DNA from 4 places in the Nitratidesulfovibrio sp. 1201_IL3209 genome. Region 1 is predicted to be linked to each of the others. Evidence: predicted binding sites of a transcription regulator. Region 1 holds the regulator's gene; each other region holds the start of a gene.
What was found. The regulator sigma-54, encoded in region 1, starts transcription at its own class of promoters, with help from an activator protein. The targets are predictions, from matches to a motif close to CTGGCACGGNNNNTGCTT.

Region 2: a site for sigma-54 is predicted at 4,526-4,543, ahead of V6B97_RS13400 (periplasmic heavy metal sensor). Genes of this name have one in related genera too.
Region 3: a site for sigma-54 is predicted at 1,489-1,506, ahead of V6B97_RS12280 (YeiH family protein). Genes of this name have one in related genera too.
Region 4: a site for sigma-54 is predicted at 3,415-3,432, ahead of fliR (flagellar biosynthetic protein FliR). Genes of this name have one in related genera too.

The regions. Positions count from the first base shown of each region.
Region 1 covers NZ_JBAIYT010000036.1:22,616-28,381, reverse strand. Annotated here, with positions in the region: gene lptC (LPS export ABC transporter periplasmic protein LptC) at 1-230, shown strand, start outside; gene V6B97_RS14535 (LptA/OstA family protein) at 227-943, shown strand; gene lptB (LPS export ABC transporter ATP-binding protein) at 940-1,665, shown strand; gene rpoN (RNA polymerase factor sigma-54) at 1,960-3,402, shown strand; gene hpf (ribosome hibernation-promoting factor, HPF/YfiA family) at 3,527-4,072, shown strand; gene V6B97_RS14515 (PTS sugar transporter subunit IIA) at 4,082-4,531, shown strand; gene rapZ (RNase adapter RapZ) at 4,893-5,766, shown strand, end outside.
Region 2 covers NZ_JBAIYT010000030.1:34,846-40,611, forward strand. Annotated here, with positions in the region: gene pruA (L-glutamate gamma-semialdehyde dehydrogenase) at 163-3,204, opposite strand; gene V6B97_RS13400 (periplasmic heavy metal sensor) at 3,703-4,251, opposite strand; gene V6B97_RS13405 (ATP-binding protein) at 4,765-5,766, shown strand, end outside.
Region 3 covers NZ_JBAIYT010000026.1:20,871-26,636, forward strand. Annotated here, with positions in the region: gene V6B97_RS12275 (biotin/lipoyl-binding protein) at 1-105, opposite strand, end outside; gene V6B97_RS12280 (YeiH family protein) at 130-1,239, opposite strand; gene V6B97_RS12285 (c-type heme family protein) at 1,790-4,732, shown strand; gene V6B97_RS12290 (sigma-54-dependent transcriptional regulator) at 4,729-5,766, shown strand, end outside.
Region 4 covers NZ_JBAIYT010000003.1:16,091-21,856, forward strand. Annotated here, with positions in the region: gene V6B97_RS02880 (tRNA dihydrouridine synthase) at 1-70, opposite strand, end outside; gene V6B97_RS02885 (hypothetical protein) at 229-1,311, opposite strand; gene V6B97_RS02890 (SulP family inorganic anion transporter) at 1,308-3,227, opposite strand; gene fliR (flagellar biosynthetic protein FliR) at 3,443-4,237, shown strand; gene flhB (flagellar biosynthesis protein FlhB) at 4,261-5,331, shown strand; gene flhA (flagellar biosynthesis protein FlhA) at 5,388-5,766, shown strand, end outside.

The DNA.
Region 1 (5,766 bases):
TCATGCCGCGCGCCGGCGACAAGAACGGGCAGGGCGCGGCGCAGCCCAAGGCCGCCGTGGCCGCTCCGCGCAAGGCCGATGCCGCGGGAAAATCCACCCAGGCCCACCCCGCGCCCGGACAGGCCGCCCGAAAGCCTTCAGGCCAGACACATTCAGGCCAGACGCCCAAGGCCGCGAAGGTCGCGCCGCAGGGCGCTTCCAAGCCAACCAAGCAGGAGTCCAAGCAATGAGATATGCCGGCATCCGCTCCGCGCTGTGCGTGGCGCTGCTGTTGACCTTTTCGGCATCCACCGTGGTCCCCGCCGTGGCGGCCGACGCCAGGCCCGCCAGCGCCGCCCGACGTGACGTGCCCACCGCCGTCAAGTCCGACCGCATGCAGTACGACGCCAAGGGCCAGGTGGTGGTCTTCGAGGGCACCGTGTACGTGCAGCGCCCCGACTTCGAGATGTGGGCGGAACGCATCACCCTGCACCTCAAGAAGAAGTCCGCCAAGCCCGGCAGGGAAAACGCCGGGGGCGACGCGGCCCAGGGTGGCCAATCCGGCCAGTCGGGCCAATCCGGCCAGTCCGGAATGTCGGGCATGGACGCGGGCGAAATCGACCGCATCGTGGCCGAGCGCAACGTGCGCATGAAGCGCGAGAACCGCACCGGCGAATGCGAGAAGGCCACCTACACCGTGGACACCGCCGTGCTGGTCATGGAAGGCAACCCCGTGCTGCACGAGGGCGACAACAGCATCAAGGGCGAGGTCATCACCTTCTACACCCGCGAGAACCGCAGCGAAGTGCGCGGTTCGTCCACCAAGCGGGTGCAGGCGGTGTTCACCTCGTCCGGCGACGTGAACCCCCTCGGCGAGTCCAGGGACAACGGCAAGGATGCCGCCAAGGGCGGCGACAAGAGTGACGCCAGGGACGACGCCAAGGCCAAGGGAGCGGCCCAGTGACCTCGGTGCTGCGCGGAGAGGACCTGCACAAGCAGTTCGGCCAGCGCGAGGTGGTGCGCGGCGTCTCGCTGTCCGTGACCCAGGGCGAGACCGTGGGGCTGCTGGGCCCCAACGGCGCGGGCAAGACCACCACCTTCTACATGCTCATCGGCATCATCAAGCCCACTGCGGGAAGGGTGGAGCTTGACGGCCGCGACATCGCCGACTGGCCCCTGCACGAGCGCGCCAGGGTGGGGCTGAGCTACCTGCCGCAGGAAAGCTCCATCTTCCGGCGGCTCACGGTGCGCCAGAACTTGCAGATGATCCTGGAGCACACCGGGCTTTCCAAGGCCCGGCAGAAGGAACGCTCGGACATGCTGCTGGCGGACTTCGGCATCACCCACCTGGCCGATTCCGTGGCCATGCACCTGTCCGGCGGCGAACGGCGTCGCCTGGAGATCGCGCGGTCCATGATCCGCGAGCCCAAGTTCATCCTGCTGGACGAGCCCTTCGCGGGCATCGACCCGCTGGCCGTGGACGACATCCAGCAACTGATCACCGGCCTGCGCGACCGGGGCATCGGGGTGCTCATCTCCGACCACAACGTGCGCGAAACCCTGCACATCTGCGACCGGGCCTACCTTGTGCACCAGGGCGAGGTGATCCTGGAGGGCACGCCCGCGCATATCGTGGACAACCCGCGCGCGCGGGACGTGTATCTGGGCGAAGGATTCTCCCTGTAGCGGGCCCGCGCATGCATCGTACGCCAGCGGCGTCCTCCGGCTTCCGGGAGACGCCGTTTTCGTTTTTATGACAGTGTGTTGCGTGCATGCGCAAGGTTGCCCCGCGAAATGGCGCGAGCGGTTGCATACTTCTTGCTTCTATGGCATGGTTCACCTAACCTCTTGGGGATGGGAACACATTTTCACTGTGGGCCGTTTCTTGCTTGACGCCGCGCGCAGCGTCGCGTCGTCATCTCGTTCGGCCTCAACGCAAGGTGCATAGGGCCTCGACAAGGGTCCAGGGGTTGTCCACGCATGGCATTGGAACTCAGGCAACAGCTCAAGCTCACCCAGCAACTGGTGATGACGCCGCAACTGCAACAGGCCATCCGGCTGTTGCAGCTTTCGCGGCTGGAGCTTGTCGAGACGGTGCAGCAGGAACTGCTGGAAAACCCGTTTCTGGAAGAAGCCCAGGACGAGGGACCGCAGGCCGAGGCATCCGACCAGCGTGACGCCGCCACCGATACCGCCACCGCCGCAGATATCGCCTACGACCGCGAGATCGCCCGCGAAGCCGACTGGGAGGACTACCTGGGCGACTTCGCCAGCACCAGCCGCCAGTCCACGGTGCGCGAATCGGAACTGCCGGAGGAGATGACCTCGTTCGAGGCGCGCTACGCCGCCAAGCCCTCGCTGGAAGGGCACCTGATGTGGCAGTTGCGCCTGTCCTCGCTCACCGAGCGCCAGAAGGACATCGGCGAGGTGATCATCGGCAACATCGCCTCGTCGGGCTACCTGCACGCCACCCTCGACGAAATCGCCGAGATGGCGGGCGTGGCCCCGGCCGAGGTGGAGCCGGTGCTGCACGCCCTGCAACGCTTCGACCCCGTGGGAGTGGCCGCCCGCACCGCGCAGGAATGTCTGCTGGTGCAGATAGAAATGCTGGGCTACACGCGCGACAAGGTGCTGGTGGAACTGGTGCGCGACCACCTGGAAGACCTCGAGAAGCGCCGCTACAAGCCGTTGCTGCGCAAGTTCCGCCTGACCATGGAGGACCTGAAGGAATACCTGGACCTCATCCAGACCCTGGACCCCATGCCCGGCGCCAGCTACGGCGGGGGCGACCCGCAGTTCGTCAGCCCCGACGTGTACGTCTACAGGTACGACGACGACTTCATCATCATGCTCAACGAGGATGGCCTGCCGCACCTGCAACTGAGCACCATGTACGAGCGGTCCGCCGCGGCGGCCGCGTCGGCGGGCGAGCGCGAATATTTCCAGGAAAAGATGCGCTCGGCCTCGTGGCTCATCAAGAGCCTGTACCAGCGCCAGCGCACGCTGTACAAGGTGGTGGAATCCATCGTGAAGTACCAGCGGGGCTTTTTCGAGGACGGGGTGTCGCGCCTGAAGCCGCTGATCCTCAAGGACATCGCCGACGACATCGGCATGCACGAATCCACGGTCAGCCGCATCACCACCAGCAAGTACGTGGCTACCCCGCACGGCATCGTGGAGTTGAAGTTCTTCTTCAACAGCGCGCTGGAACTGGACGACGGCAGCCAGGTGGGCTCCGAGAGCGTGAAGGCGCTGATCAAGAAGCTGATCGGCGATGAAGACCCCAGGGAACCCCTGAGCGACGAGCGCATCGGCGAAATTCTGAAGGAACAGCTCAAAGTCAATATTGCCCGCAGGACCGTTGCGAAGTATCGTACTGCCATGGACATTCCCTCCTCTTCCAAGCGGAAGGAACTGTTCTGACGGCCCGTGCCCCCGCGCCCGACCCGGCGACCAGGGGGGCACCCGTCGCCGGCGGCGCATCCGGCAGCCGCACCCCGCGTGCGGGCCGCGCGCCGCATTCCCCCTCTCACCACTGGAGGAGCGTATGAACATCGCCTTCACCTTCAAGAACTTCGAACCCTCCGACCACCTGAAGAAGTACGCCCGCCGCCGCCTTGAAAAGCTTGGCCGGTTCGTCGGCAAGTCCGCCCTGGACATGCAGGTGAACCTTTCCGTCGACAAGTTCCGCCACAAGGCGGAAGTGCAGATGGCCGGCGACGGGTTCACCCTGTCCGCCATGGAACAGTCCGAAGACATGTACGCCACCCTCGACCTGGTGCTGGAAAAGCTGGAATCGCAGCTGCGCAAGCAGGTGGAAAAGCTGAAGGACCGTCGCCGCTCCGTCCAGTCCGAAAGGGTGGGCAAGGGCATCGACGTGTTCACCTTCAGCACCATGGGCGAAGGCGAGGACCGCACCATCGTCGGCACCGACCACTTCGCCCCCAAGCCCATGCACGTGGACGAGGCGGCCATGCAGCTCGACCAGGGCGACAACGAGTTCCTGGTGTTCCTGAACGCCGAGGTGGAACGCGTGAACATCATCTACCGGCGTCGCAACGGCGATTTCGGCCTTATCGATCCGGTCGTCTAGGCGTCGTACATGAGGCTTTCGGAGTATCTTCACGATGATCTGATCCTGCCCGAGCTCTCCGCCGGCACCAAGAAGGACGTGCTGGCGGAACTCGTGCAGGCCGTGGTGCGGCGGCATCCCGAAGTGGATGCCGCCGTTGCGCTGGGCGTGCTGCTGGACCGCGAGGGCTTGGGCACCACCGGCATCGGCGACGGGGTGGCCATCCCCCACGGCAAGCTGGCGTCCATCGGCGACATCGTGGTGGCCGTGGGGCGCAGCGTGCCCGGCCTGGACTTCGACGCGCTGGACATGAAGCCCTGCCACCTCTTTTTCCTGGTGCTGGCCCCGGAGCAGGTGGCGGGCATGCACCTGCGCATCCTGGCCCACATCTCGCGCCTGCTGAAGGACCCGCAGTTCCGCCGCGCCATGCTCGAGGCGCCGGACGGCGAGGCCTTCCGGGCGATCATGCGGACCACCTGACCCCTGTGCCCCCTGTGCCCCATGACGCCGGCACGACGGAACGACCGGGCAGGGCGGGCCTTGGCCGCATCATCCGTCGTCAGGCCGTAACGCGCATGCTCTACCTGTAACCGCCAGCGTACATCGCAGCGCCCCCCGAAACGGCATCCGGTACGGGCCGCCCGAGGAGTCCGCCATGCCCACCAAGGCCACGCCGTCCGACATATCACCCGCCCAGGCGGAGTCCGACGCTGTACCCGATACCTCCGGCGCGTCAGCCGGATCGGCCGACCCGGCACGGCTCGCCGCATCCGTCCCGCTTCCGGCCGCCGGCAAAGGCGCCGAAGGACGCGGGGACGCGGCGGCCGAGGCGGGCAGCCCCGTGGCCGCCGCCGACTTTCCCGTCATCATCGTCACCGGGCTGTCCGGCGCGGGCAAGAGCACGGTGCTCAACGTGCTGGAAGACCTGCGCTATTTCACGGTGGACGGCCTGCCCGCCACCCTGGCTCCGCAGATGGTCACCATCCTGAACCGCGAAGCGCTGGCCCACTATCAGGGCTTGGTGCTGGGCATGGACCTGCGCGAAAGCAACTTCGTGCGCAACCTGGAAAAATCGCTGGAACGGTTGCAGGGCATGGGCATACGCCCGGCGGTGGTGTTCATAGAAGCCAACCCGGCCGTGCTCAACCGGCGCTACGCCACCACCCGCCGCCCGCACCCGCTGGAAAGCGAGGGCATGGGGCTGGAACAGGCCCTGGAGCAGGAACGGCTGCGCCTTGCACCGGTGCGTGAAACCGCCGACCTCGTGGTGGACACCTCCAGCTATTCCATCCACGACCTGCGCCGGGTCATCCAGAAGAAGTGGAGTTCCATCCAGGGACGCATCCGGTCGCTGCGCATCAACATCGTCACCTTCGGGTTCAAGTACGGCGTGCCCGCCGACGCGGACCTGGTGTTCGACCTGCGCTTTCTGCCCAATCCCTACTTCGTGCCCGACCTGCGGCCGCTGTCCGGCCTTGACGAGCCGGTGGCCAAGTACGTGCTGGAGGCGGGGCATGGCGACGCATTTCTCGCCCGGCTGGTGGATTTCCTGCACTTCCTGCTGCCGCAGTACGAGGCGGAAGGCCGCTACCGCCTGACCATCGCCATCGGCTGCACCGGCGGGCGGCACCGTTCGGTGGCGGTGGCGGAGGCCCTGCTTCGCGCCTTGAAAAAATCTGATTATGCCGTATCCATGGAACACCGTCACATGGAAC
Region 2 (5,766 bases), on a different contig from region 1:
GAAGAGGCGGGGTTGCGGCGTGCGTCCCCATTTGAAAGGCTTTGGGGAAGACAGGAGGACTTCCCCCCCGATTCTTCTTTCAATGTCATGAACAAAACGGGCCGCGCACCATGAGGTGCGCGGCCCTTGTCTTTCATTGCCTTCTTTCGCGGGTTGCGGGGGCTACCCTATCCAGTCGTCGTCTTCCTCGATGGGGGCAAAGCCCCGGCGCATGGTGTTTTCGGTCACGCAGCGCGGGTCCATGAACTGCAAGAGGTAGTCGGGGCTGCCGGTCTTGGAGCCCACGCCGGACATCTTGAACCCGCCGAAGGGCTGGCGTTCCACCATGGCCCCGGTGGAGCCGCGGTTCAGGTACAGGTTGCCCACGCGGAATTCGCGCCGCGCCTTGGCGAGGTTTTCGGGGCTGCGCGAGAACACGCCGCCGGTCAGGGCGAAGCGGGTGCCGTTGGCGATGCCGAGCGCCTCGTCGAAGCTGCCCGCGCGCATCACGGCCAGCACCGGGCCGAAGATTTCCTCCTGCGCGATGCGGTGGTGCGGCTTGATGCCCTCCACGATGGTCAGCGGCACGTAGCAGCCCTCTGCCGGGATGTCGGTGCGCTTCACCAGCACCTTGCCTTCCTGCTCGGCGATCTTCACGTATTCCAGGATGTTCTTTTGCAGGGACGCGTCGGCCACCGGCCCCATGTAGTTGGCCGGGTCTTCCGAGGGGCCGATCTTGATGGCCTGCGCCGCCTTGACCAGCCGCTCCACGAAGCGGTCGTAGATGGGCTCCAGCACGATGACCCGCGAGCAGGCCGAGCACTTCTGGCCCTGGAAGCCGAACGCGGAATACAGCACCTGCAGCACGGCCTCGTCGAGGTCGGCGTCGTCGTCGATGATGATGGCGTTTTTGCCGCCCATTTCCGCGATGACCCGCTTGCACTGCACCTGGCCGGGCTGCACTTTCGCGGCCTTTTCCTGGATGCGCAGCCCCACTTCCATGGAGCCGGTGAAGCAGATCATGCTCACCTGCGGGTGTTCCACAAGGTAGTCGCCCATGACCGAGCTGCGGCCCGGCACATAGTTGAACACGCCCTCGGGCAGGCCCGCCTCGCGGAAGATTTCCGTGAGGTTGTACCCGATGCGCGAGGCGATGGACGACGGCTTGAAGATCACCGGGTTGCCGGTGACCATGGCGGCGGCGGCCATGCCGATGGCGATGGCGAAGGGGAAGTTCCACGGCGCGATGACCGCGGCGATGCCCTTGGGCTGGTAGAACAGGTGGTTCAGTTCGCCGGGGGCGCGGCCCATGCGGCGCGGCGCGCCAAGGCGCAGCATTTCACGGGCGTAGTAGTCCAGGAAGTCGATGCCCTCGCCCACGTCGTGGAAGGCCTGGTCCCACTGCTTGCCCACTTCCAGCACCTGCCAGGCGGACAGCTCGAACATGCGGCGGCGGGCGATGTCCGCCGCGCGGCGCAGGTACATGGCCCGGTCGGCCGGGGAGGTGTCGCGCCAGGCCGGGAAGGCCTTTTCGGCGGCCTCGATGGCGGCGTCCACTTCCGGCTTGCCGCCCTGGCAGACCTTGGCGATGACCTCCGCCGGGCTCGCCGGGTTGGTGGAGGCGATGGTGTCGTCGGTGGTCACGTCCTTGCCGCCGATGAACAGCGGAATCACGCCGCCCGCCTTGCCGCGCACTTCCGCGATGGCCTTCACGAAGCCCTCGCGGTTGGCGGGTATGGTCAGGTCCAGCATGCTTTCGTTGACGAACGGGGGCAGGCCGTCGGGGCTGGGCTGCATGGGGCGCGGCGGCGGGGTGGCGGCCAGTTCGCGTTCAAGCGTGGCCTGCGGGTTTTCCAGCAGCCGTTCCAGTTCCGCGCCGTCCACGAAGCTCTGGCGCAGGAAGGATTCGTTGGCGGTGTTTTCCAGCAGGCGGCGCACCAGGTAGGCCATGCCGGGGATCAGTTCGCCGTAGGGGCAGTACAGGCGCACGCGCCCGGCCACGTTCTTCAGCCCCTTCCGCACCGGTTCGGCCATGCCGTACAGCACCTGGAACTCGTAGCGGTGGGCGGGCACGCTGAGCGCGCGGGCCGTTTCCATCACCGTGGCGATGGTGCGCACGTTGTGCGAGGCGCAGGCGAAGTAGACGAGATCGTTGTTTTCAAGGATGCGGCGGGCCAGCTTTTCGTAGCAGATGTCCGATTCCGGCTTGCGGGTCCACACGGGGATCTCCCAGCCGTTCTGCTTGGCCATCACCGTTTCGTAGTCCCAGTACGCGCCCTTCACCAGGCGGATGCCGAAGGGCAGCTTTTCGGCGCGGCCCCAGGCCAGCAGGTCGTCCAGGTCGTGTTCGGTGCAGCGCAGGTAGGCCTGCAAGACGATGGACAGGTGCGGATAGTCGCGGAATTCGGGCATGGTGCGCAGCCGCTTGAACAGTTCCAGCGTCATTTCGCGGTACTTCAGCTGCTCCATGTCGATGCACAAAAAGCCCCCCATCTCCACGATCTTGCGGTAGATGGGCACCAGGCGCGACAGGATGCCCTGCACGGAGCCTTCCACGTCGCCGGGCTTGGCCTGCGAGTAGAGGGCCGAGGGCTTGATGGACACGTTCACCTTGGGGGTGTGGCCCCAGTCTCCCCCGTTCAGGGCGGCGCCGAGCCCGGCGGTGGCCCCTGTGGAATCGGCCAGCGGAGCCCACTTGGCGTGCTCCCTGGCGATGGCGTCCAGCACTTCAAGGTAGCCGTCGCGGTAGGCGTCGGCTTCTTCCTCGCTCACCGTGGCCTCGCCCAGCAGGTCCACGGTGAAGGCAAAGCCTTCCTTGCGCAGCTTGGCCAGGCCCTTGATGGCTTCCTTGGTGTTTTCGCCGATGATGAAGGTGCGGGCCATGCCCTCGATGTTGGACCGGATGAACTTGCCCATGAGCATGCCGGTGAACGCCCCGCCGAACCCGGCGGCGCCCGCGCCCCATTTCAGCACGGGGGGCACGTCCGCTCCATCGGCCGAGAAATATTCGCGGATGTGGCGGGTGAGCGCCTCGGAAGTGTTCAGGTAGGGCAGGACGTCCACGAAGCGGAACAGCTGGACCTTGAAGCCCTCGTTCTGCATGGCCCAATCCATGACCTTGCCGGTCCAGAAGCCCTTGTTGAAGATGGACGGGGCCTCGCCGCTGATGCTCTTGAAGAATTCCTTGCCGCGCTCGACGATGCGCGCATCAAGATGCTGTTCCATGCGGTTCCTCCTGGGCGTCGCGCGGGTGTGGTCCCGGCGGGTGTGGTGTGGTGCGGGTCGTGCGGTGTGGTGGAAAAGGCTCCTGCTGTGTCGCGCGGCGGCGGTGCGGGCGAACCCCGGATATCCGGGAAGGCCTGTGCCGCCGTGAGGCATGATTTTTCGATATTCGGAACGGTTGTAGGCGCTGGAATGCCAGAAATCAACCCCGTGCCGGGCCGGAGCGGGGCGGTCGGCCCCGCGTCAAGACGGGCCGGGGACTGGCGGGCGGCGGGAGGGAGGAGCGCGGGGGCGTGCGCAACGGGCAGAAGGATGCCGTGCCGCGCGGACGGATGCGGCGGGCGCGTGCGGGATGGAGAAAACGGCGAGGGCCGCCGACACCTCGTGGTGCCGACGGCCCTGTGTTTCGATCATCTGGCTGTTGCATCAAGCGGGGCGCGAGGTGGGAAGTCCTCGTGAAGGCAGCGCGGGTGCGCCCCGTGGAGTCCGTTCGTGGTCAGGCTACTGGTTGGCCTGCGGCGCCTGGCCGTCATGCATGGGGCCGTGGCCGTAGCCCATGCCCTGGCCGCCCATCATGCCGCCCATTCCGCCCATTCCGCCATGACCCATGCCGTGGCCGCCCATCATGCCGCCACCCATGCCCCTGTGGCCCATGCGGCCGTAACCGGGGTTCACGCCCACTTCCTTTTCCAGGCGGGTGTCGAGGGCGGTGTATTCGTTGCGGATCTGGGTGCGCAGGTCGGCCAGTTCGTTCGTCAGCTTGGAAATGGCTTCAGGCTTGGTGTTGGGGTTCACCGACAGGGCGCGCAGTTCGGTGTTCTTGGCCCAGGCCTTGTCCTTCAGCGGCTGGATGCGGGCGTCCGCTTCCTTGTAGATGGCGTCGAACCTGGCCTGCTTTTCCGGGGTCAGGGCGTTGTACACCGCGCCGGTGGCGCAGCCGCCGCCCATGCCCATGCCGCCCATGCGGGCGAAGGCGCTGTCGGTGATGCCGGTGAAGGCGAGCAGGCCCGCGAGGGCGACGGTGCCGAGGACGAGATGCTTGGTCTTCATGATGTGTGCTCCTGTATGGTTGGTTGATTCGTTGCCGCCCCGCCCAGGGGCTGTTTCTAAATGGTCTTTTCGTCCGTTGGCTGCGTCAAACTTCGCCTTCCATTTCGGTCAAATACGATAAGAGTATGCTCCCTCATGGCAGGCTCGTTTTCCTTGCCAACGAACGAAAATCCTCATTTGGAAACAGCCCCTGGCGTCTTCGCTGCATCCTCGATGGATGGCGCGGCCGTGTACTGTGGTGCGGGGCTGGTGCGCTTGTTGCTTGCCCGGATATGAGCAACCGGCGTGCCAAGGCGCGGCATGTTCGCATAACAATAGGTAATTACAGATAAAATAATCTTGCGATACGCCCGGCAGGGCTCCCGGCCGCCTGCACGAAATCCGTGCACATGTATAAAAACTATACGCCACCCCGTGGAAGGCGTATGAAAATCGAACAGGTGTCGCGGCATCGACCAGTTTCGCTCCGGCGGGCGCCGTCACGCCGCAAGGAACATCCCAAAGGACCATCCCATGCCTACCGGCAACGCGGCCAACGCGCCGCATGCGACATATGAAGGCCTCGGCCAATCCGGCCAAACCGGTCAATCGGGCCAGTCCTCCGGGTCCGGTTCTGGAGGGGCTCACGGCCAGCGCGGCCCGTCGGGCTTCCTTGGCCTGTTCGGCCTGTCAGGCCAGTCCGGCCAGTCCGGCCGGGGCGGGACCGGCGGCGGCAGCGGCGGCGCGAACGGGCGGCTGCCCTCGCCATGGCTGATCATCGGGGCCACGGCGGCCCTGGCCCTGGTGCTGGCCGTGCTCACCGTGCTCAACCACGACGGCGAGCAGGAATCCATGCGGCGCATCCTTTCGGAAAAGGGCGCTTCGCTGATCCGGGCCTTCGAGGCCGGTGCGCGCACCGGCCTGCGCGGCCGCGCAGGGGGCGAACTGCGGTTGCAGGTCCTGCTGGAGGAAATGGCCGACCAGCCGGACATCCATTTCATCGCCGTCACCGACAGGCAGGGCGTGGTGCTGGCCCACAGCGACCCGCAATGGATCGGCCGCCCCCTGGCCGATCCGGCCACCATGGAGGCCCTGGCCGTGCCCCCGCCCCCGGCCTCTTCGCCGGGCAATGACGGCGGCGGCCAGCAGGCCCGCGACGAGGTGGGCTGGCGGCTCATGGAGGCGGGCGGCCAACGCGCCTTTCTGGTGTACCGCACCTTCATTCCGTTGCGGCCCACCGCGCGGCATATGGGCATGGGCGGGCACATGATGGGCCACGGCATGGGCGGCATGCCCGGCTGGCTGCGCCGCGAGATGGAGGCGGACATGCAGGCCGAGCGCGACGTCCCGCCGCCGGTGATCGTCGTGGCGCTGGACACGGCCCCCTTCGACGCGGCCCGCGCGGCGGACCGCCAGCACACCCTGATCATGCTGTCCATCCTGGCCCTGCTGGGCGGCGCCGGGGCGCTTTCGCTGCTGTGGTCGCGCCATGCCCGCGCCTCGCGCAGGCTGGTGCGGCAGGCCCAGTCCTTCGCC
Region 3 (5,766 bases), on a different contig from region 1:
GTAGGTCAGCACCACCACCACGATGAGGGCCGAGGCGATGATGGCGGCCACGTCCTCGTGGCGGTCGCTCTTGAATACGGTAAGGGACTTCTTCTTGTCGGACATGTGCGTGCTCCTCGTGCAGGCGGCCTAGAAGGCGCCTTCCTTCGGAATGAAGGCCAGGATGATGATCAGGGCGAGAACGTACTTGGTGGCGCCCGCGATGAGGCCGATGCGCAGCGGCTTGCCGCCCGCGGCCCTGATCTCGCGCACGTCGATGTACGCCCCGAGGCCCACCAGGCCCACGCCGAACACCCAGGCCATGACGTCGCGCATCAGGTGCAGCGTCTCGGAGCCTTCGGCGCCGAGGATGTGCAGCGAGGACAGCGCGGTCATGCCCACGAAGCCCAGCACGAAGATGGGGAACTTGGAGGCGAGGATGGAACCGAGGCTGACGTGTTCGGCGTCGGCCTCGCCCTTCCAGTACCAGGCGGTGATGAAGAACACCACGAACGGGATGCAGATGACCCGCACCACGTTCCAGATTTCGCCGTAGGCCACGGCGGTGCCGGGGGCGAAGTTGGGGTTGAAGGCAAGGCAGGTGGCCAGCACCTGGCCCGAGTTCAGGATGCCCGTGCCCACCCACGCGCCGAACTGGTAGTCCGACAGGGCCAGCATCTTGCCCACGAACGGGCTGACGAACATGGTCATGATGCCGAAGCCGAGAATGGTGGCGATGGACAGGGCCAGGTCCACCGGCTTCGCGCGCACGCCGGGCGCGGTGGCCACGGCGGCGGAGACGCCGCACACGCCGCAGGCCGCGGCCATGGTGGCGGTGACCGAGCGGTCGGCGTCAAGGCGCTTGCCCAGCCACAGGATGAAGATGGCAGTGCCGAACACGAAGGCCACGATGAGCGTGATGGCAATGCCGCCCACCTTCAGCAGTTTGTCGAAGGTGTACAGCGAACCCAGCATGATGACGCCGGTCTTGATGAACAGGCGCGTGGTGCGGAAGCCTTCCTCCGCCCAGGCGGGAATCTTTCCGCCGAACAGGATGTTGCGGTAGAACATGCCGGTAAGGATGGACAGCAGGATGTAGTTCAGGCTCAGCACCTGCACCAGCCAGCCCTTCCTGCCGAACACCACGGCGTCCTTCATCCACGGTTCCACGTACACGCGCAGCACGTACAGCGTGCCGATCATCACCGCGAGCCCGGGCACGATGGCCAGGATCCTGCCGAAAAGCCCCTTGTCTTCCATTGCGTTGCATCTCCTCGGGGGTTGCGTGATCTCCGGACGATGCCTCGGCGGCGCGGATCGCGGCCCGCCGGAGCATCGTTCCTTTCCCTTTCCCTCGTCTTTCCCGCGTCTTTCCCGCATCCGTGCGCGGCGCCGTTGCCGCCCCCTGCCGGGGGAGACGGCGGGCAGGCTCCATGGCGGCGCCCCTTTGCGCCACCGGGCCATGCCCGCCGCCACGGCCTGCCGCGCGCCGGACATGGCCCCCCCCGAGAGCAAGACGCGGGCCATCCGGGCCGGAAAGGTCAGGATTCAAGCATTGCGCGGTATTGCGCCGCGCCTACCCCGGCCTGCCTGCTAACTCGCGGCAGCACCCGCAGCCGGTGCAACGCAGCTTGCGGTGCGCGGGTTGCCCTTTGTCCCGCCTGTGCTAGACAACGGCCATGCGGTGCCGGGCGCGCGGCCAGACCCGCCGGAATCGACCCGCCGGAAGCAATCCGCCGGAGTCAATCTGCCGGGCAGGCCCGCGGACGCCCCGCCCCTTTATTGTTGACGCACCCGCACAAGGAGCCCCGTGTTTCGACTCACGCCCCATTCGCTCCAGGCCCGCTTCCTGCTGGGCCTTTTGCTCATCCTGGCCTGTCTGGGCGGGTTCTTCGCCCTGTCCCTGTTCATGCACCTGGAACGGCTGGTGGAGAACGAGGCCCGCGACCGCGCGGCGCTCATCCTGGCCCAGGCCGAGGCGGTGCAGAGCTACGTGCGCAACACCCTGCGCCCGGCCATGTATAGTTCGCTGCCCGGCGACACCTTCGTCATCGAGGCCATGTCCACCTCGTTCGTCACCCGCGCGGTGATGAACGACAACAACCTGGCCCACGACCGCTTCACCTACCGCCGGGTGGCCGTGGGCGCGCGCAACCCCGCCTACGAGGCCTCGGAGTTCGAGCGCGGCATCATCGCCCGGTTCCGCGACGACCCGGAACTGACCCGCGTGGAGGACGTCAGCGAGGAGGACGGGGAACGGCTGTTCATCACGGCCAAGCCGGTGCGCTTCGAAACCGCGTGCCTGCGCTGCCACGGCGATCCGGAACAGGCCCCGCCCGTGCTGCTGTCCATGTACGGGGCGGAACGCGGCTTCTGGCGCAAGACCGGCGACCTCGCGGGCATGACCATGGTGGCCCTGCCCATGGACCAGGCGGTCAGCGGCATGACCGAGGCGGTGGTGTCGTTCGGGGTGCTGTTCGCGGGCGGGGCGCTGGCGCTGTTCGCGGTGATCCACGTGTTCTTCAACCGGCTGGTGGTGCACAACCTGCGCCGCATGGGCGGGGTGATGCGCCGCCACTTCCCGGACGAGGCGGACATGACCATGCCCCGGCGCGGCCACCCGGACGTGGGCATCGACGACCTGCTGGGCGACATGGAATCGCTGGCCCGGCATCTCAGCGAGGCGCGGGCCAAGCTGCGCGACTACGCCGCCAACCTGGAAGGCATGGTGCACGAGCGCACCGTGGACCTGGCCACCGAGGCCACGGCCCGGCGCACCGACGTGGAGTTGTTCGTGGGCCTGCTGGACCGCCTGAACCGCAGCAGCGGCAAGGGCGAACTGCTGGCCGCCTCGCTGGCGCTGGTCGCGCGGCGCTTCGGGGCGGACAGGGCGGCCTACGCCTGCGTGCTCTCGGCCAGCGACTTCCACGCCTGGCCGGACCGCGCGGTGCGGCCGGAACTGCCCCCCGACTGGCACGACCTGGCCGCCGAGGGCGCGCCCCGCCTGACCCCGCGCGCCTGGTTCATCCCGGTGCAGACCAGCGACACCACGCGGGGCCTGTTGTGCCTGTACTGGGACGCGGACCACGCCAGCGGCCCCGGCACGGCCGACCTGGCCCAGGCCGTGGGGCGGCAGCTCGGCATCGCCATGGACAACCTGGACGCGCTGGACAACCTGCTGCGCCAGAACGCCCTGCTGGACTCCATCTTCGAGGGCATTTCCGACCCGCTGCTGCTGCTGGGCGGCGATGGCCGGGTGGTGCTGGCCAACAGTTCGGCCCTTCAGCTCACCCGGTCGCTGACCCGGTCGCTGGCGACCTCAAGCGATAGTGGCCGGGACGGGGCGCAAGGCAGGGGCAACGGGGACGGGGGTGACGGCGGTGACGAGAACGCCGCCGGCACGGACGGCGCGGCCCTGGCCGAACTGCTGGACGCCGCGGACATCGCCGCGCGCATGGGCGACGGCCCGGTGTCGCGCGCGGTGACCCTGCGCGACGGGCGGTCCTTCGCGGTGAACGCCTACCCGCTGGGCGGGCGGCTGGAACGCGGCGGGCGCACCGTAGCCTACCTGCGCGAAACCACCGACGAGCGCCGCATGCTGGAACGGGTGCAGCAGCACGAAAAGCTGGTGGCCGTGGGCAAGCTGGCCGCTGGCCTGGCCCACGAGATCAACAACCCCCTGGGGGTCATCCACTGCTATGCCGACCTGCTGCGGGCCGCCGCGCCCGACGGGCAGGCCCAGGCGGACATCGACGTGATCATGCGCCACACCGAGCAGGCCCGGAAGGTGGTGCGCGACCTGCTGGACTTCGCCCGGCCCAAGCAGGCCGAACGCGGCCCCTGCGACGTGGCCGAGGTGCTTTCCGGCCTGGCCGACGTGTTCCGTCCCAGGGCGCGGGCCGCGCGGGCGCGCATCGTGCCCGATCTGCCCGATCTGCCTGATCTGCCCGATACGCCCGGCACGCCCGGCGGGACGGCAGGCGGTGGCAACGAATGCGCCCCCCTGCCGCCGGTGCTGGCCGACCGCAGCGGGCTGGAACAGATTCTCACCAACCTGCTGCTCAACGCGCTGGACGCCGTGGAAACCGACGCCCCGACCCTGCGCGACGGCCCGGACGGGGACGACGCCGAAACCCGTTCCTGCCGTCCGGATACGGCGGGCGGTACCGACGGAAAGGGCGGAAAGGACGGCAAGGACAGCGGGAATGGCGCGGACGACGGGGATGGCGCGGACGCCAACGCGCCGCCCGCATTCCCGCGCCCCCGGCGGCGCGGGGTGGTGGTGCTGTCCGCCCGCAGCCTTCCCGACCCGCACGGGCAGGACGAGGTGGTGGTGCACGTCATCGACAACGGCCCCGGCATCCCGGAAGAACACCTGCCCCGGCTGTTCGACCCGTTCTTCACCACCAAGGCCGCCGGGCGCGGCACCGGGCTGGGGCTGGCCGTGGTCTTCGGGATCATGCGCGACATGGGCGGGCGCATCGAGGCGCGCAACCTGACCCCGGCGGACCTCGCCCCCGCCGCCCAGGGCGGCCTGGCCTGCCGCGTGGACCTGGCTGCCCTTTTCGCGGAATCCTCCCCATCCGCCCAATCCGCCGGGTCCGCCGGGTTTGGCCAATCCGCCGGGTCCGCCGGATCTGGCCCCCACGCTTCCGGCTTCCCGGCCGAACCGGCGCGCGGGGCGGTGTTCACTCTTCACCTGCCTGCGGCGGACCGGGGCCACCCGGCCGCACCCACGGAGCACGACGCATGACCACGCCCCACGAGACCATCCTGGTGGTGGACGACGAGGCGGACTTCGCCAACGGCCTGGCCCGCCAACTGCGCGCGGGCTTTCCGGATGCGGAGGTATTGGTGGCCACCAGCGGCCGGGCCGGGCTGGACCTGCTGGGCCGCAGCGACCCGGCCGTGCTGCTGACCGACCTGCGCATGCCCGACATGGACGGGCTGGAACTGATGGCCCACGCCCAGACCCAGGACGTCACCCCCAGCGTCATCCTGCTCACCGCGCACGGCACCATCGAGACGGCGGTGACCGCGCTCAAGAACGGGGCCTACGACTTCCTGACCAAGCCGGTGCGGCGCGAGGACCTCTACCGCGCCGTGAGCAAGGGGCTGGAACGCTGCCGCCTGCTGCGCGAAAACCGTCGCCTGCGCGAGGAAATGTCGCGCACGGGGCTGGAAAGGACGCTGATCGGCGAAACCCCGGCCATGCGCAGGCTGAAGGAGACCATCGCGGCGGTGGCCGCATCGGACTACACGGTGCTGGTGCGGGGCGAATCGGGCACCGGCAAGGAACTGGTGGCCGCGTCCATCCACGAACTGTCCGGCCGGGCGCAGTGTCCCATCGTCAGCGTGCACTGCCCGGCCATCCCGGACCAGTTGCTGGAAAGCGAACTGTTCGGCCACGTGAAGGGGGCCTTCACCGGGGCGGAGCGCTCGCGCAAGGGGCTGTTCATGTCCGCCGCCGGGGGCACCATCGTGCTGGACGAAATCGGCGACATCTCGCCCGGCATCCAGACCAAGCTGCTGCGGGTGTTGCAGGAACGCGAGATACGCCCCGTGGGCTCCAGCGGCACGGTGAAGGTGGACGTGCGCATCATCGCCTCCACCAACCAGGCGCTGGAGGCGCGCATCAGGAGCGGGGAATTCCGGGAAGACCTGTTCTACCGGCTCAACGTGCTGACCATCCACACCCCGCCCCTGCGCGACCGCGCCGACGACATCCCCCTGCTGGCCGACCACTTTCTGGCCCAGACCTGCCGCGAGATGCAGATAGCCCCCAAG
Region 4 (5,766 bases), on a different contig from region 1:
GCCACGGGGCGTCGGGCCGCAGGGGCGGCGCGGCGGCGAGGTGGGAGGCGGCGGAGGCGGTGTCGGTCATGCGTCGTGCGGGTCGGGGTGGACGGTTGGGAGTGAATGGGAACGGAAAGGGTTTTGTACGCCTCCGGCGGGCGGGGGGCAACGCCCCCCGCACCCCCCGAACGGGGATGATGCGGAGGGGTTCGGAAGGGCCGGGAATGATACCGGGATGCCCCGGCGTCAAGCCAGCAGGCCGGACCCCCCGTGCAACGCGGCCAGCAGCAGGCCCAGCGGGTCGGACGGCCCTGCGGGCAGGGGGCCGGTGGACAGCAGGGCCGTTTCAAGGGGTACGGACGGGGAGGGCGTATCCTCCGGCTGGCCGGTCAGGATGGGCAGCAGCGGTTCCAGCAGCGCGCCGATGGTGTCGGGATGCTCCGCCATGACCCGGAAGGCCAGGCGCGCCGGAGTCTCCTGCGTCGCGGCCCGCAGCAGGCCGTGCAGCAGGAAGCGGCCGGGGGAATGTGGGGACGGGGATGCCCCGCCGTCCGGGGTGCCGTCCGGGGTGCCGTCCGGGTCGCCGCCGGGGCCGGGCGGGACGGGCATCCCGCCCAGCAGGATCCGGGTCAGCCCGCCGCCCGTGGACTCCGGCTGCGGCGGCAGCACCGCGCAGTCCAGGGCGCGGGCCGTGGGGCACAGCCACGGCAGGTGCAGCAGGGTCACGCCGGGGTGCGCCGCGCGCAGCACCGGCAGCAGGGCCAGCCGGGCACGCTGGCAGGCCAGGAACAGGGCGGCGGTTTCCGCGTCTTCGGCCACGTGCGCGGCCAGGGCTGCATGGCGCGCGGCGGCGGTAGGCGGTGGATTCGGAGCGGTGGATGCGCCCCACGCCGGAAACAGGGCCTTGGCCAGCCGGGCGTCCAGCCGGTCGCGCGCGGTGGCGTAGTCCGCCGCCAGCCGGGCGGGCGAGGGGGGCGGCACGGCCGCGCCGTCGCCTTCGGCCAGCAGGCGCAGCACGATGTCCGGCTCCGTCCGCTCCACCCGGAACAGCAGTTCCGTGCCGGGCTGGGGAAAGACGGGCATGGAGGCCAGCAGGGTCTGCCCTTCGATGTCGGCCCAGCCCAGCCCGCCCGTGCTGGCACCCGGCGCGGCGAAGGCGGACGACTGCGCCGCCGGGCGCAGGAACGTGCCGCGCACCGTGTCGCCGGGCCGGTGGGCGCGCCGGAAGCGCGCCGCGCGGTCCGAGCGCTCCGGGTCGTGCCGCTCGCCGAAGCCCCCGGACGGCCCGGCGCTTCCGGAACCCGGCGCGTGGCGGATGCGCTCGCTCATGCCCTGCCGTCCCCGGCGTCCTCCGCCTGATGCTCGCGGCGGCAGCGGCCCTGGTTGGACGCCTTGCAGGCGTCGCACACCGCGCCCTTGAGGTAGCGGCGGTAACACAGGGCCAGGGCGTCGGACAGGGTTTCCGCCATGTTGTCCGCGCCCAGCTGCGGCACCAGCCCGGAACGCTCGAACACCGCGCGCACGGCGGGTTTCACCCCGCTCAGCACCAGGGCCACGCCGCGCCGCTGGCACTTGCGCAAGAACTGCTGGAAGGCGTGCACCCCCGTGGCGTCCACCCAGTGCACCTGGCGCAGGTGCAGGATCACCGCCCGGTGGCCGAAGTCCTCGTACTCGTACAGCCGCTGCTCCAGTTCGTCCACGGCCCCGAAGAACAGCGTGCCCTCTATGGAGTACACGGCCAGGTTGGGGCAGCACGGCCCGGCGGGCAGCCCCTGCAACTCCGGGCTGTCGCAGGTGTCCATGCGCGTCACCAGCGGGTGCGACACCTTGCGCAGGAACAGCACCAGCGACAGCAGCACGCCCACGAACACGGCCTTTTCCAGGTCCAGCAGCAGGGTGGCGGCAAAGGTGGCCAGCAGCACCATGCGGTCGGCCCGGGTGGCCCGCAGCGCAAGGACGATGCCGTGCTTGTCGATCATGCCCCAGGCGATGATCATCAGGATGCCCGCCAGCGCGGCGATGGGAATGTACGCGGCCAGCGGGGCCAGCAGCAGCACCGCCACCAGGGTGATCACGCCGGAAAGCGCCCCGGCGAAGCGGGTGCGCGCCCCGGCCACGAAGTTGACGGCGCTGCGGGTGAACGAACCGCTGCCCGGAATGCCGGAAAAGAACCCGGCGGAGATGTTGGCCAGCCCCTGGGCCACGAATTCGCGGCTGCCGTCCACCTGCTCGCCCCGCGCGCCCGCCAGGGTCTTGGCGATGGACAGCGCCTCCACCACGCCCAGCAGGGCGATGGCCAGGGCGGGCATGAACAGGTCGCGCATCACCTGCGCGTCGGGCGCGGGCGGCAGCGAGAAGGGCGGCAGCCCGGCCGGGATGGCCCCCACCACCTTCACCCCGTGCGCGCCAAGGTCCAGCGCCCACGCGGCCACGCCCGACGCCACCACGGCCAGGAACGCGGCGGGCAGGCGGCGGTGCGTCCGCGCCACGCCCAGGGCCACGGCCATGGCGAACAGTCCCGTGCCCAGCGCCCACGGGTTGGTCTGGGGCAGGTGGCGCAGGGTGGAAAGGACCAGTCCGAGGAACGTGGGCGCATTGCCGATGCTCACGCCCAGCAGGTTCTTGATCTGCCCCACGGCGATGAGCACGGCCGCCCCGGCCGTGAAGCCCACCATCACCGAATGGGAGATGAAGTGCACCAGTTCGCCCAGCCGGGCCAGCCCCATGACCACCTGGAGCAGCCCGGCCAGGATGGCCACGCCGAACACGTAGGCCATGCGCGTTTCTTCCGGCAGGCCGGACAGGGGCACGCCGTTGACCACGGTTTCCGCCATGGTGGCGAAGAGCAGCATGGAGATGGCGTTGGTGGGGCCCGCGATGAGGTAGCGCGAGGCCCCCCACAGCGCGGCCACGATCACCGGCACGATGGCCGCGTACAATCCGTACCTGGGATGCACCCCGGCAATGACCGCATAGGCCATGGACTGCGGCAGGGCCACCACGGCCACGGTCAGCGCGGCCAGCAGGTCGGCCCGCAGCATCTGGACGTTGTAGCCGCGCAGGCTTTCCACGAAGGGCAGGGCGGCGCACAGCATCCTGTCGCCCAGGCCGCGCGGGGGCACGGGACAGGCGGGGCCGGAAGGGGGTGGCGGCGGAGGGGGGGTGGCCGGGCCGTCCGGCTTGGCCTGCCCGGCCGGTGCCTCCTGTTTCCCGTGTCTGGCGTCTTTGTCTGGCGTGTCTGGCATGGTCTCACCGTTTGGCGTGGAGGCACCCGGCCGGAGCGCATGGGGTGCCGGGCATGCCCACAGGATGCCTCCGAAGGGGCCTTGTGTCCAGCGCGGGACAACAGAAAAGGGGAAGGGGCGACGGGTTTCCGTCGATGGCCTCACCGATCATGTCCCCCGATCAGGCCCCGGCCCGGGAGCCCGGCCCATGGCCCGCATCTTGCTTTGCCGCGCCCATGGACATCTTTGCCTTTGACGCCGCCTCCATGCTCAGCTTCCTGCTCACCTTCATGCGGGTGAGCCTGGTGCTGTTCCTGCTGCCCTTCTTCGGGGGCGAGGCGGCCCCGGTGCAGGTCAAGGCGGCGCTGTGCCTGGTGTTCACCCTGGCCCTGTGGCCGCACGTGTCCCTGCCGGGCGGGCAGATGCCCGCGCATCCCTTTTCGCTCATCGTGCTGCTGGCCGGGGAACTGATCCTGGGCCTGATGCTGGGCATGACCGTGCACTTCCTGTTCGCGGGCATCCAGACCGGCGGCCAGATGCTGGCCACCCAGATGGGCTTCACCATGATCACCCTGGCCGACCCGCTGACCGGGGCCAACGTCAGCATCACCTCGCACTTCCTGTACATGGTGGCCATGCTCACCTTCCTGGCGCTGGACGGCCACCTGTACATGCTGCGGGCCTTCGTGCGCACCTTCGAACTGGTGCCCCCCGGCGGCCTTCTGCTCGGCCCCTCGCTGGTGAAGGAAATACTGGCCCTGTCCGGCTCCATGTTCGTGCTGGCCGTCAAGATCGCCGCGCCGGTGCTGGTCTCGCTGTTCCTGGTGGAACTGGCGCTGGCGCTCATGGCCCGCGCGGCCCCGCAGATGAACCTGCTGATGATCGGCTTTCCGCTCAAGATCGCCGTGGGCTTCTTCTTCATCGGCATGCTGTTCACCATCATGGCCGACAAGATCCGCGAGTTCATCGTGGGCATGGACCCCATGATGCTGCACCTGTTGCGGGCGGCCAGCCCGCTGGTGGACCGCTGACCGAACCCTGACGGAGGGCTGCCATGGCGCAGCGCGACCCGAGCAAGACGGAAAAAGCGACGCCGAAACGTCGCAAGAAGGCGCGCGGCAAGGGCAACGTCCCCAAGTCGCAGGAACTCACCAAGACCCTGACCATTCTGGCGGGCTCGGTGGGCCTTCTGTTCTACATCGACTTCCTGGCCAAGGACATGCAGGCCATCTTCCGGCATTTCCTGGGCAACGCCTTCGGGTTCCATCCCAACCAGCAGAACGTCATCGACCTGCTCATGTGGATCGCCGGGGAACTGGCGGTCATGCTGCTGCCCATCATGCTGTTCATCGGGTTCACGGCCTGGCTGGTGCTGCGCCTTCAGGTGGGCAAGCTGTGGACCACCGAAGTCTTCAAGTTCAACTGGTCGCGCTTCAACATCCTTGCCGCGCTGAAGCGCATGTTCTTCTCGCCCGACACCTTCATGCGGCTCGGCAAGAGCCTGTTGCAGGCGGTGTTCATCGGGGTCGCGCCGTACCTCATCATCCGGCGCGAGATGCACAACTTTTTGCCGCTGTACTACGCCGACGCCCAGGGGGTCAGCGCGTACATGCTCAAGACCGGGTGGGACATGGTGCGCTACGCGCTGGTGCCCATGTCCATCATAGCCGTGGCGGACTTCTGGTACACCCGCTGGAGCTATGAGGAAAACCTGAAGATGACCAAGGACGAGACCAAGGACGAGCGCAAGCAGGCCGAGGGCGACCCCGTGGTCCGTTCGCAGCAGCGCCGCAAGATGATGCAGATGATGGCCAGGCGCATGTTGCAGGACGTGCCCAAGGCCGACGTGGTCATCACCAACCCCACCCACTTCGCCATCGCCCTGCGCTACGACGCCACCGAGGCCCCGGCGCCCATCGTGCTGGCCAAGGGCGCGGACAACCTGGCCCGGAAGATCAAGGAAGTGGCCCGCGAACACGGCGTGCCCATCCGCGAGAACAAGCCGCTGGCACAGGCTTTGTATAAGGCGGTGGAGGTCGGCGACATGATTCCCGCCGAACTGTTCCAGGCCGTGGCCACCGTGCTGGCCAGCCTGTGGAAATTCAAGGCGGGACGGGCATCGTAAGGCCCCGCCGGCGAACCTGAAGCAAGACCGCGCAACCTCCGACAGGTGTCAAGAACATGGCTGCCAAACCGGGATACGCACCCAAGATAGACTACCAGCGCTTCGCCAAGCAGGGCGACATCCTGCTGGCGGGCGGCGTCGTCACGATCCTGTTCGTGATGCTGGTGCCGCTGCCCACGTTCTTCCTGGACATGCTGCTTTCGCTCAGCATTTCGCTGTCGCTGGTGATCCTGGTCACCTCCATGTTCATGCTCTCGCCGCTGGAATTCTCCATCTTCCCGTCGCTGCTGCTGGTCACCACCCTGCTGCGCCTGGCGCTCAACGTGGCCTCCACCCGCCTCATCCTGCTGCACGGCGACGAAGGCACCGACGCGGCGGGCAAGGTCATCCAGGCTTTCGGCGAGTTCGTGGTGGGCGGCAACTACGTCATCGGCG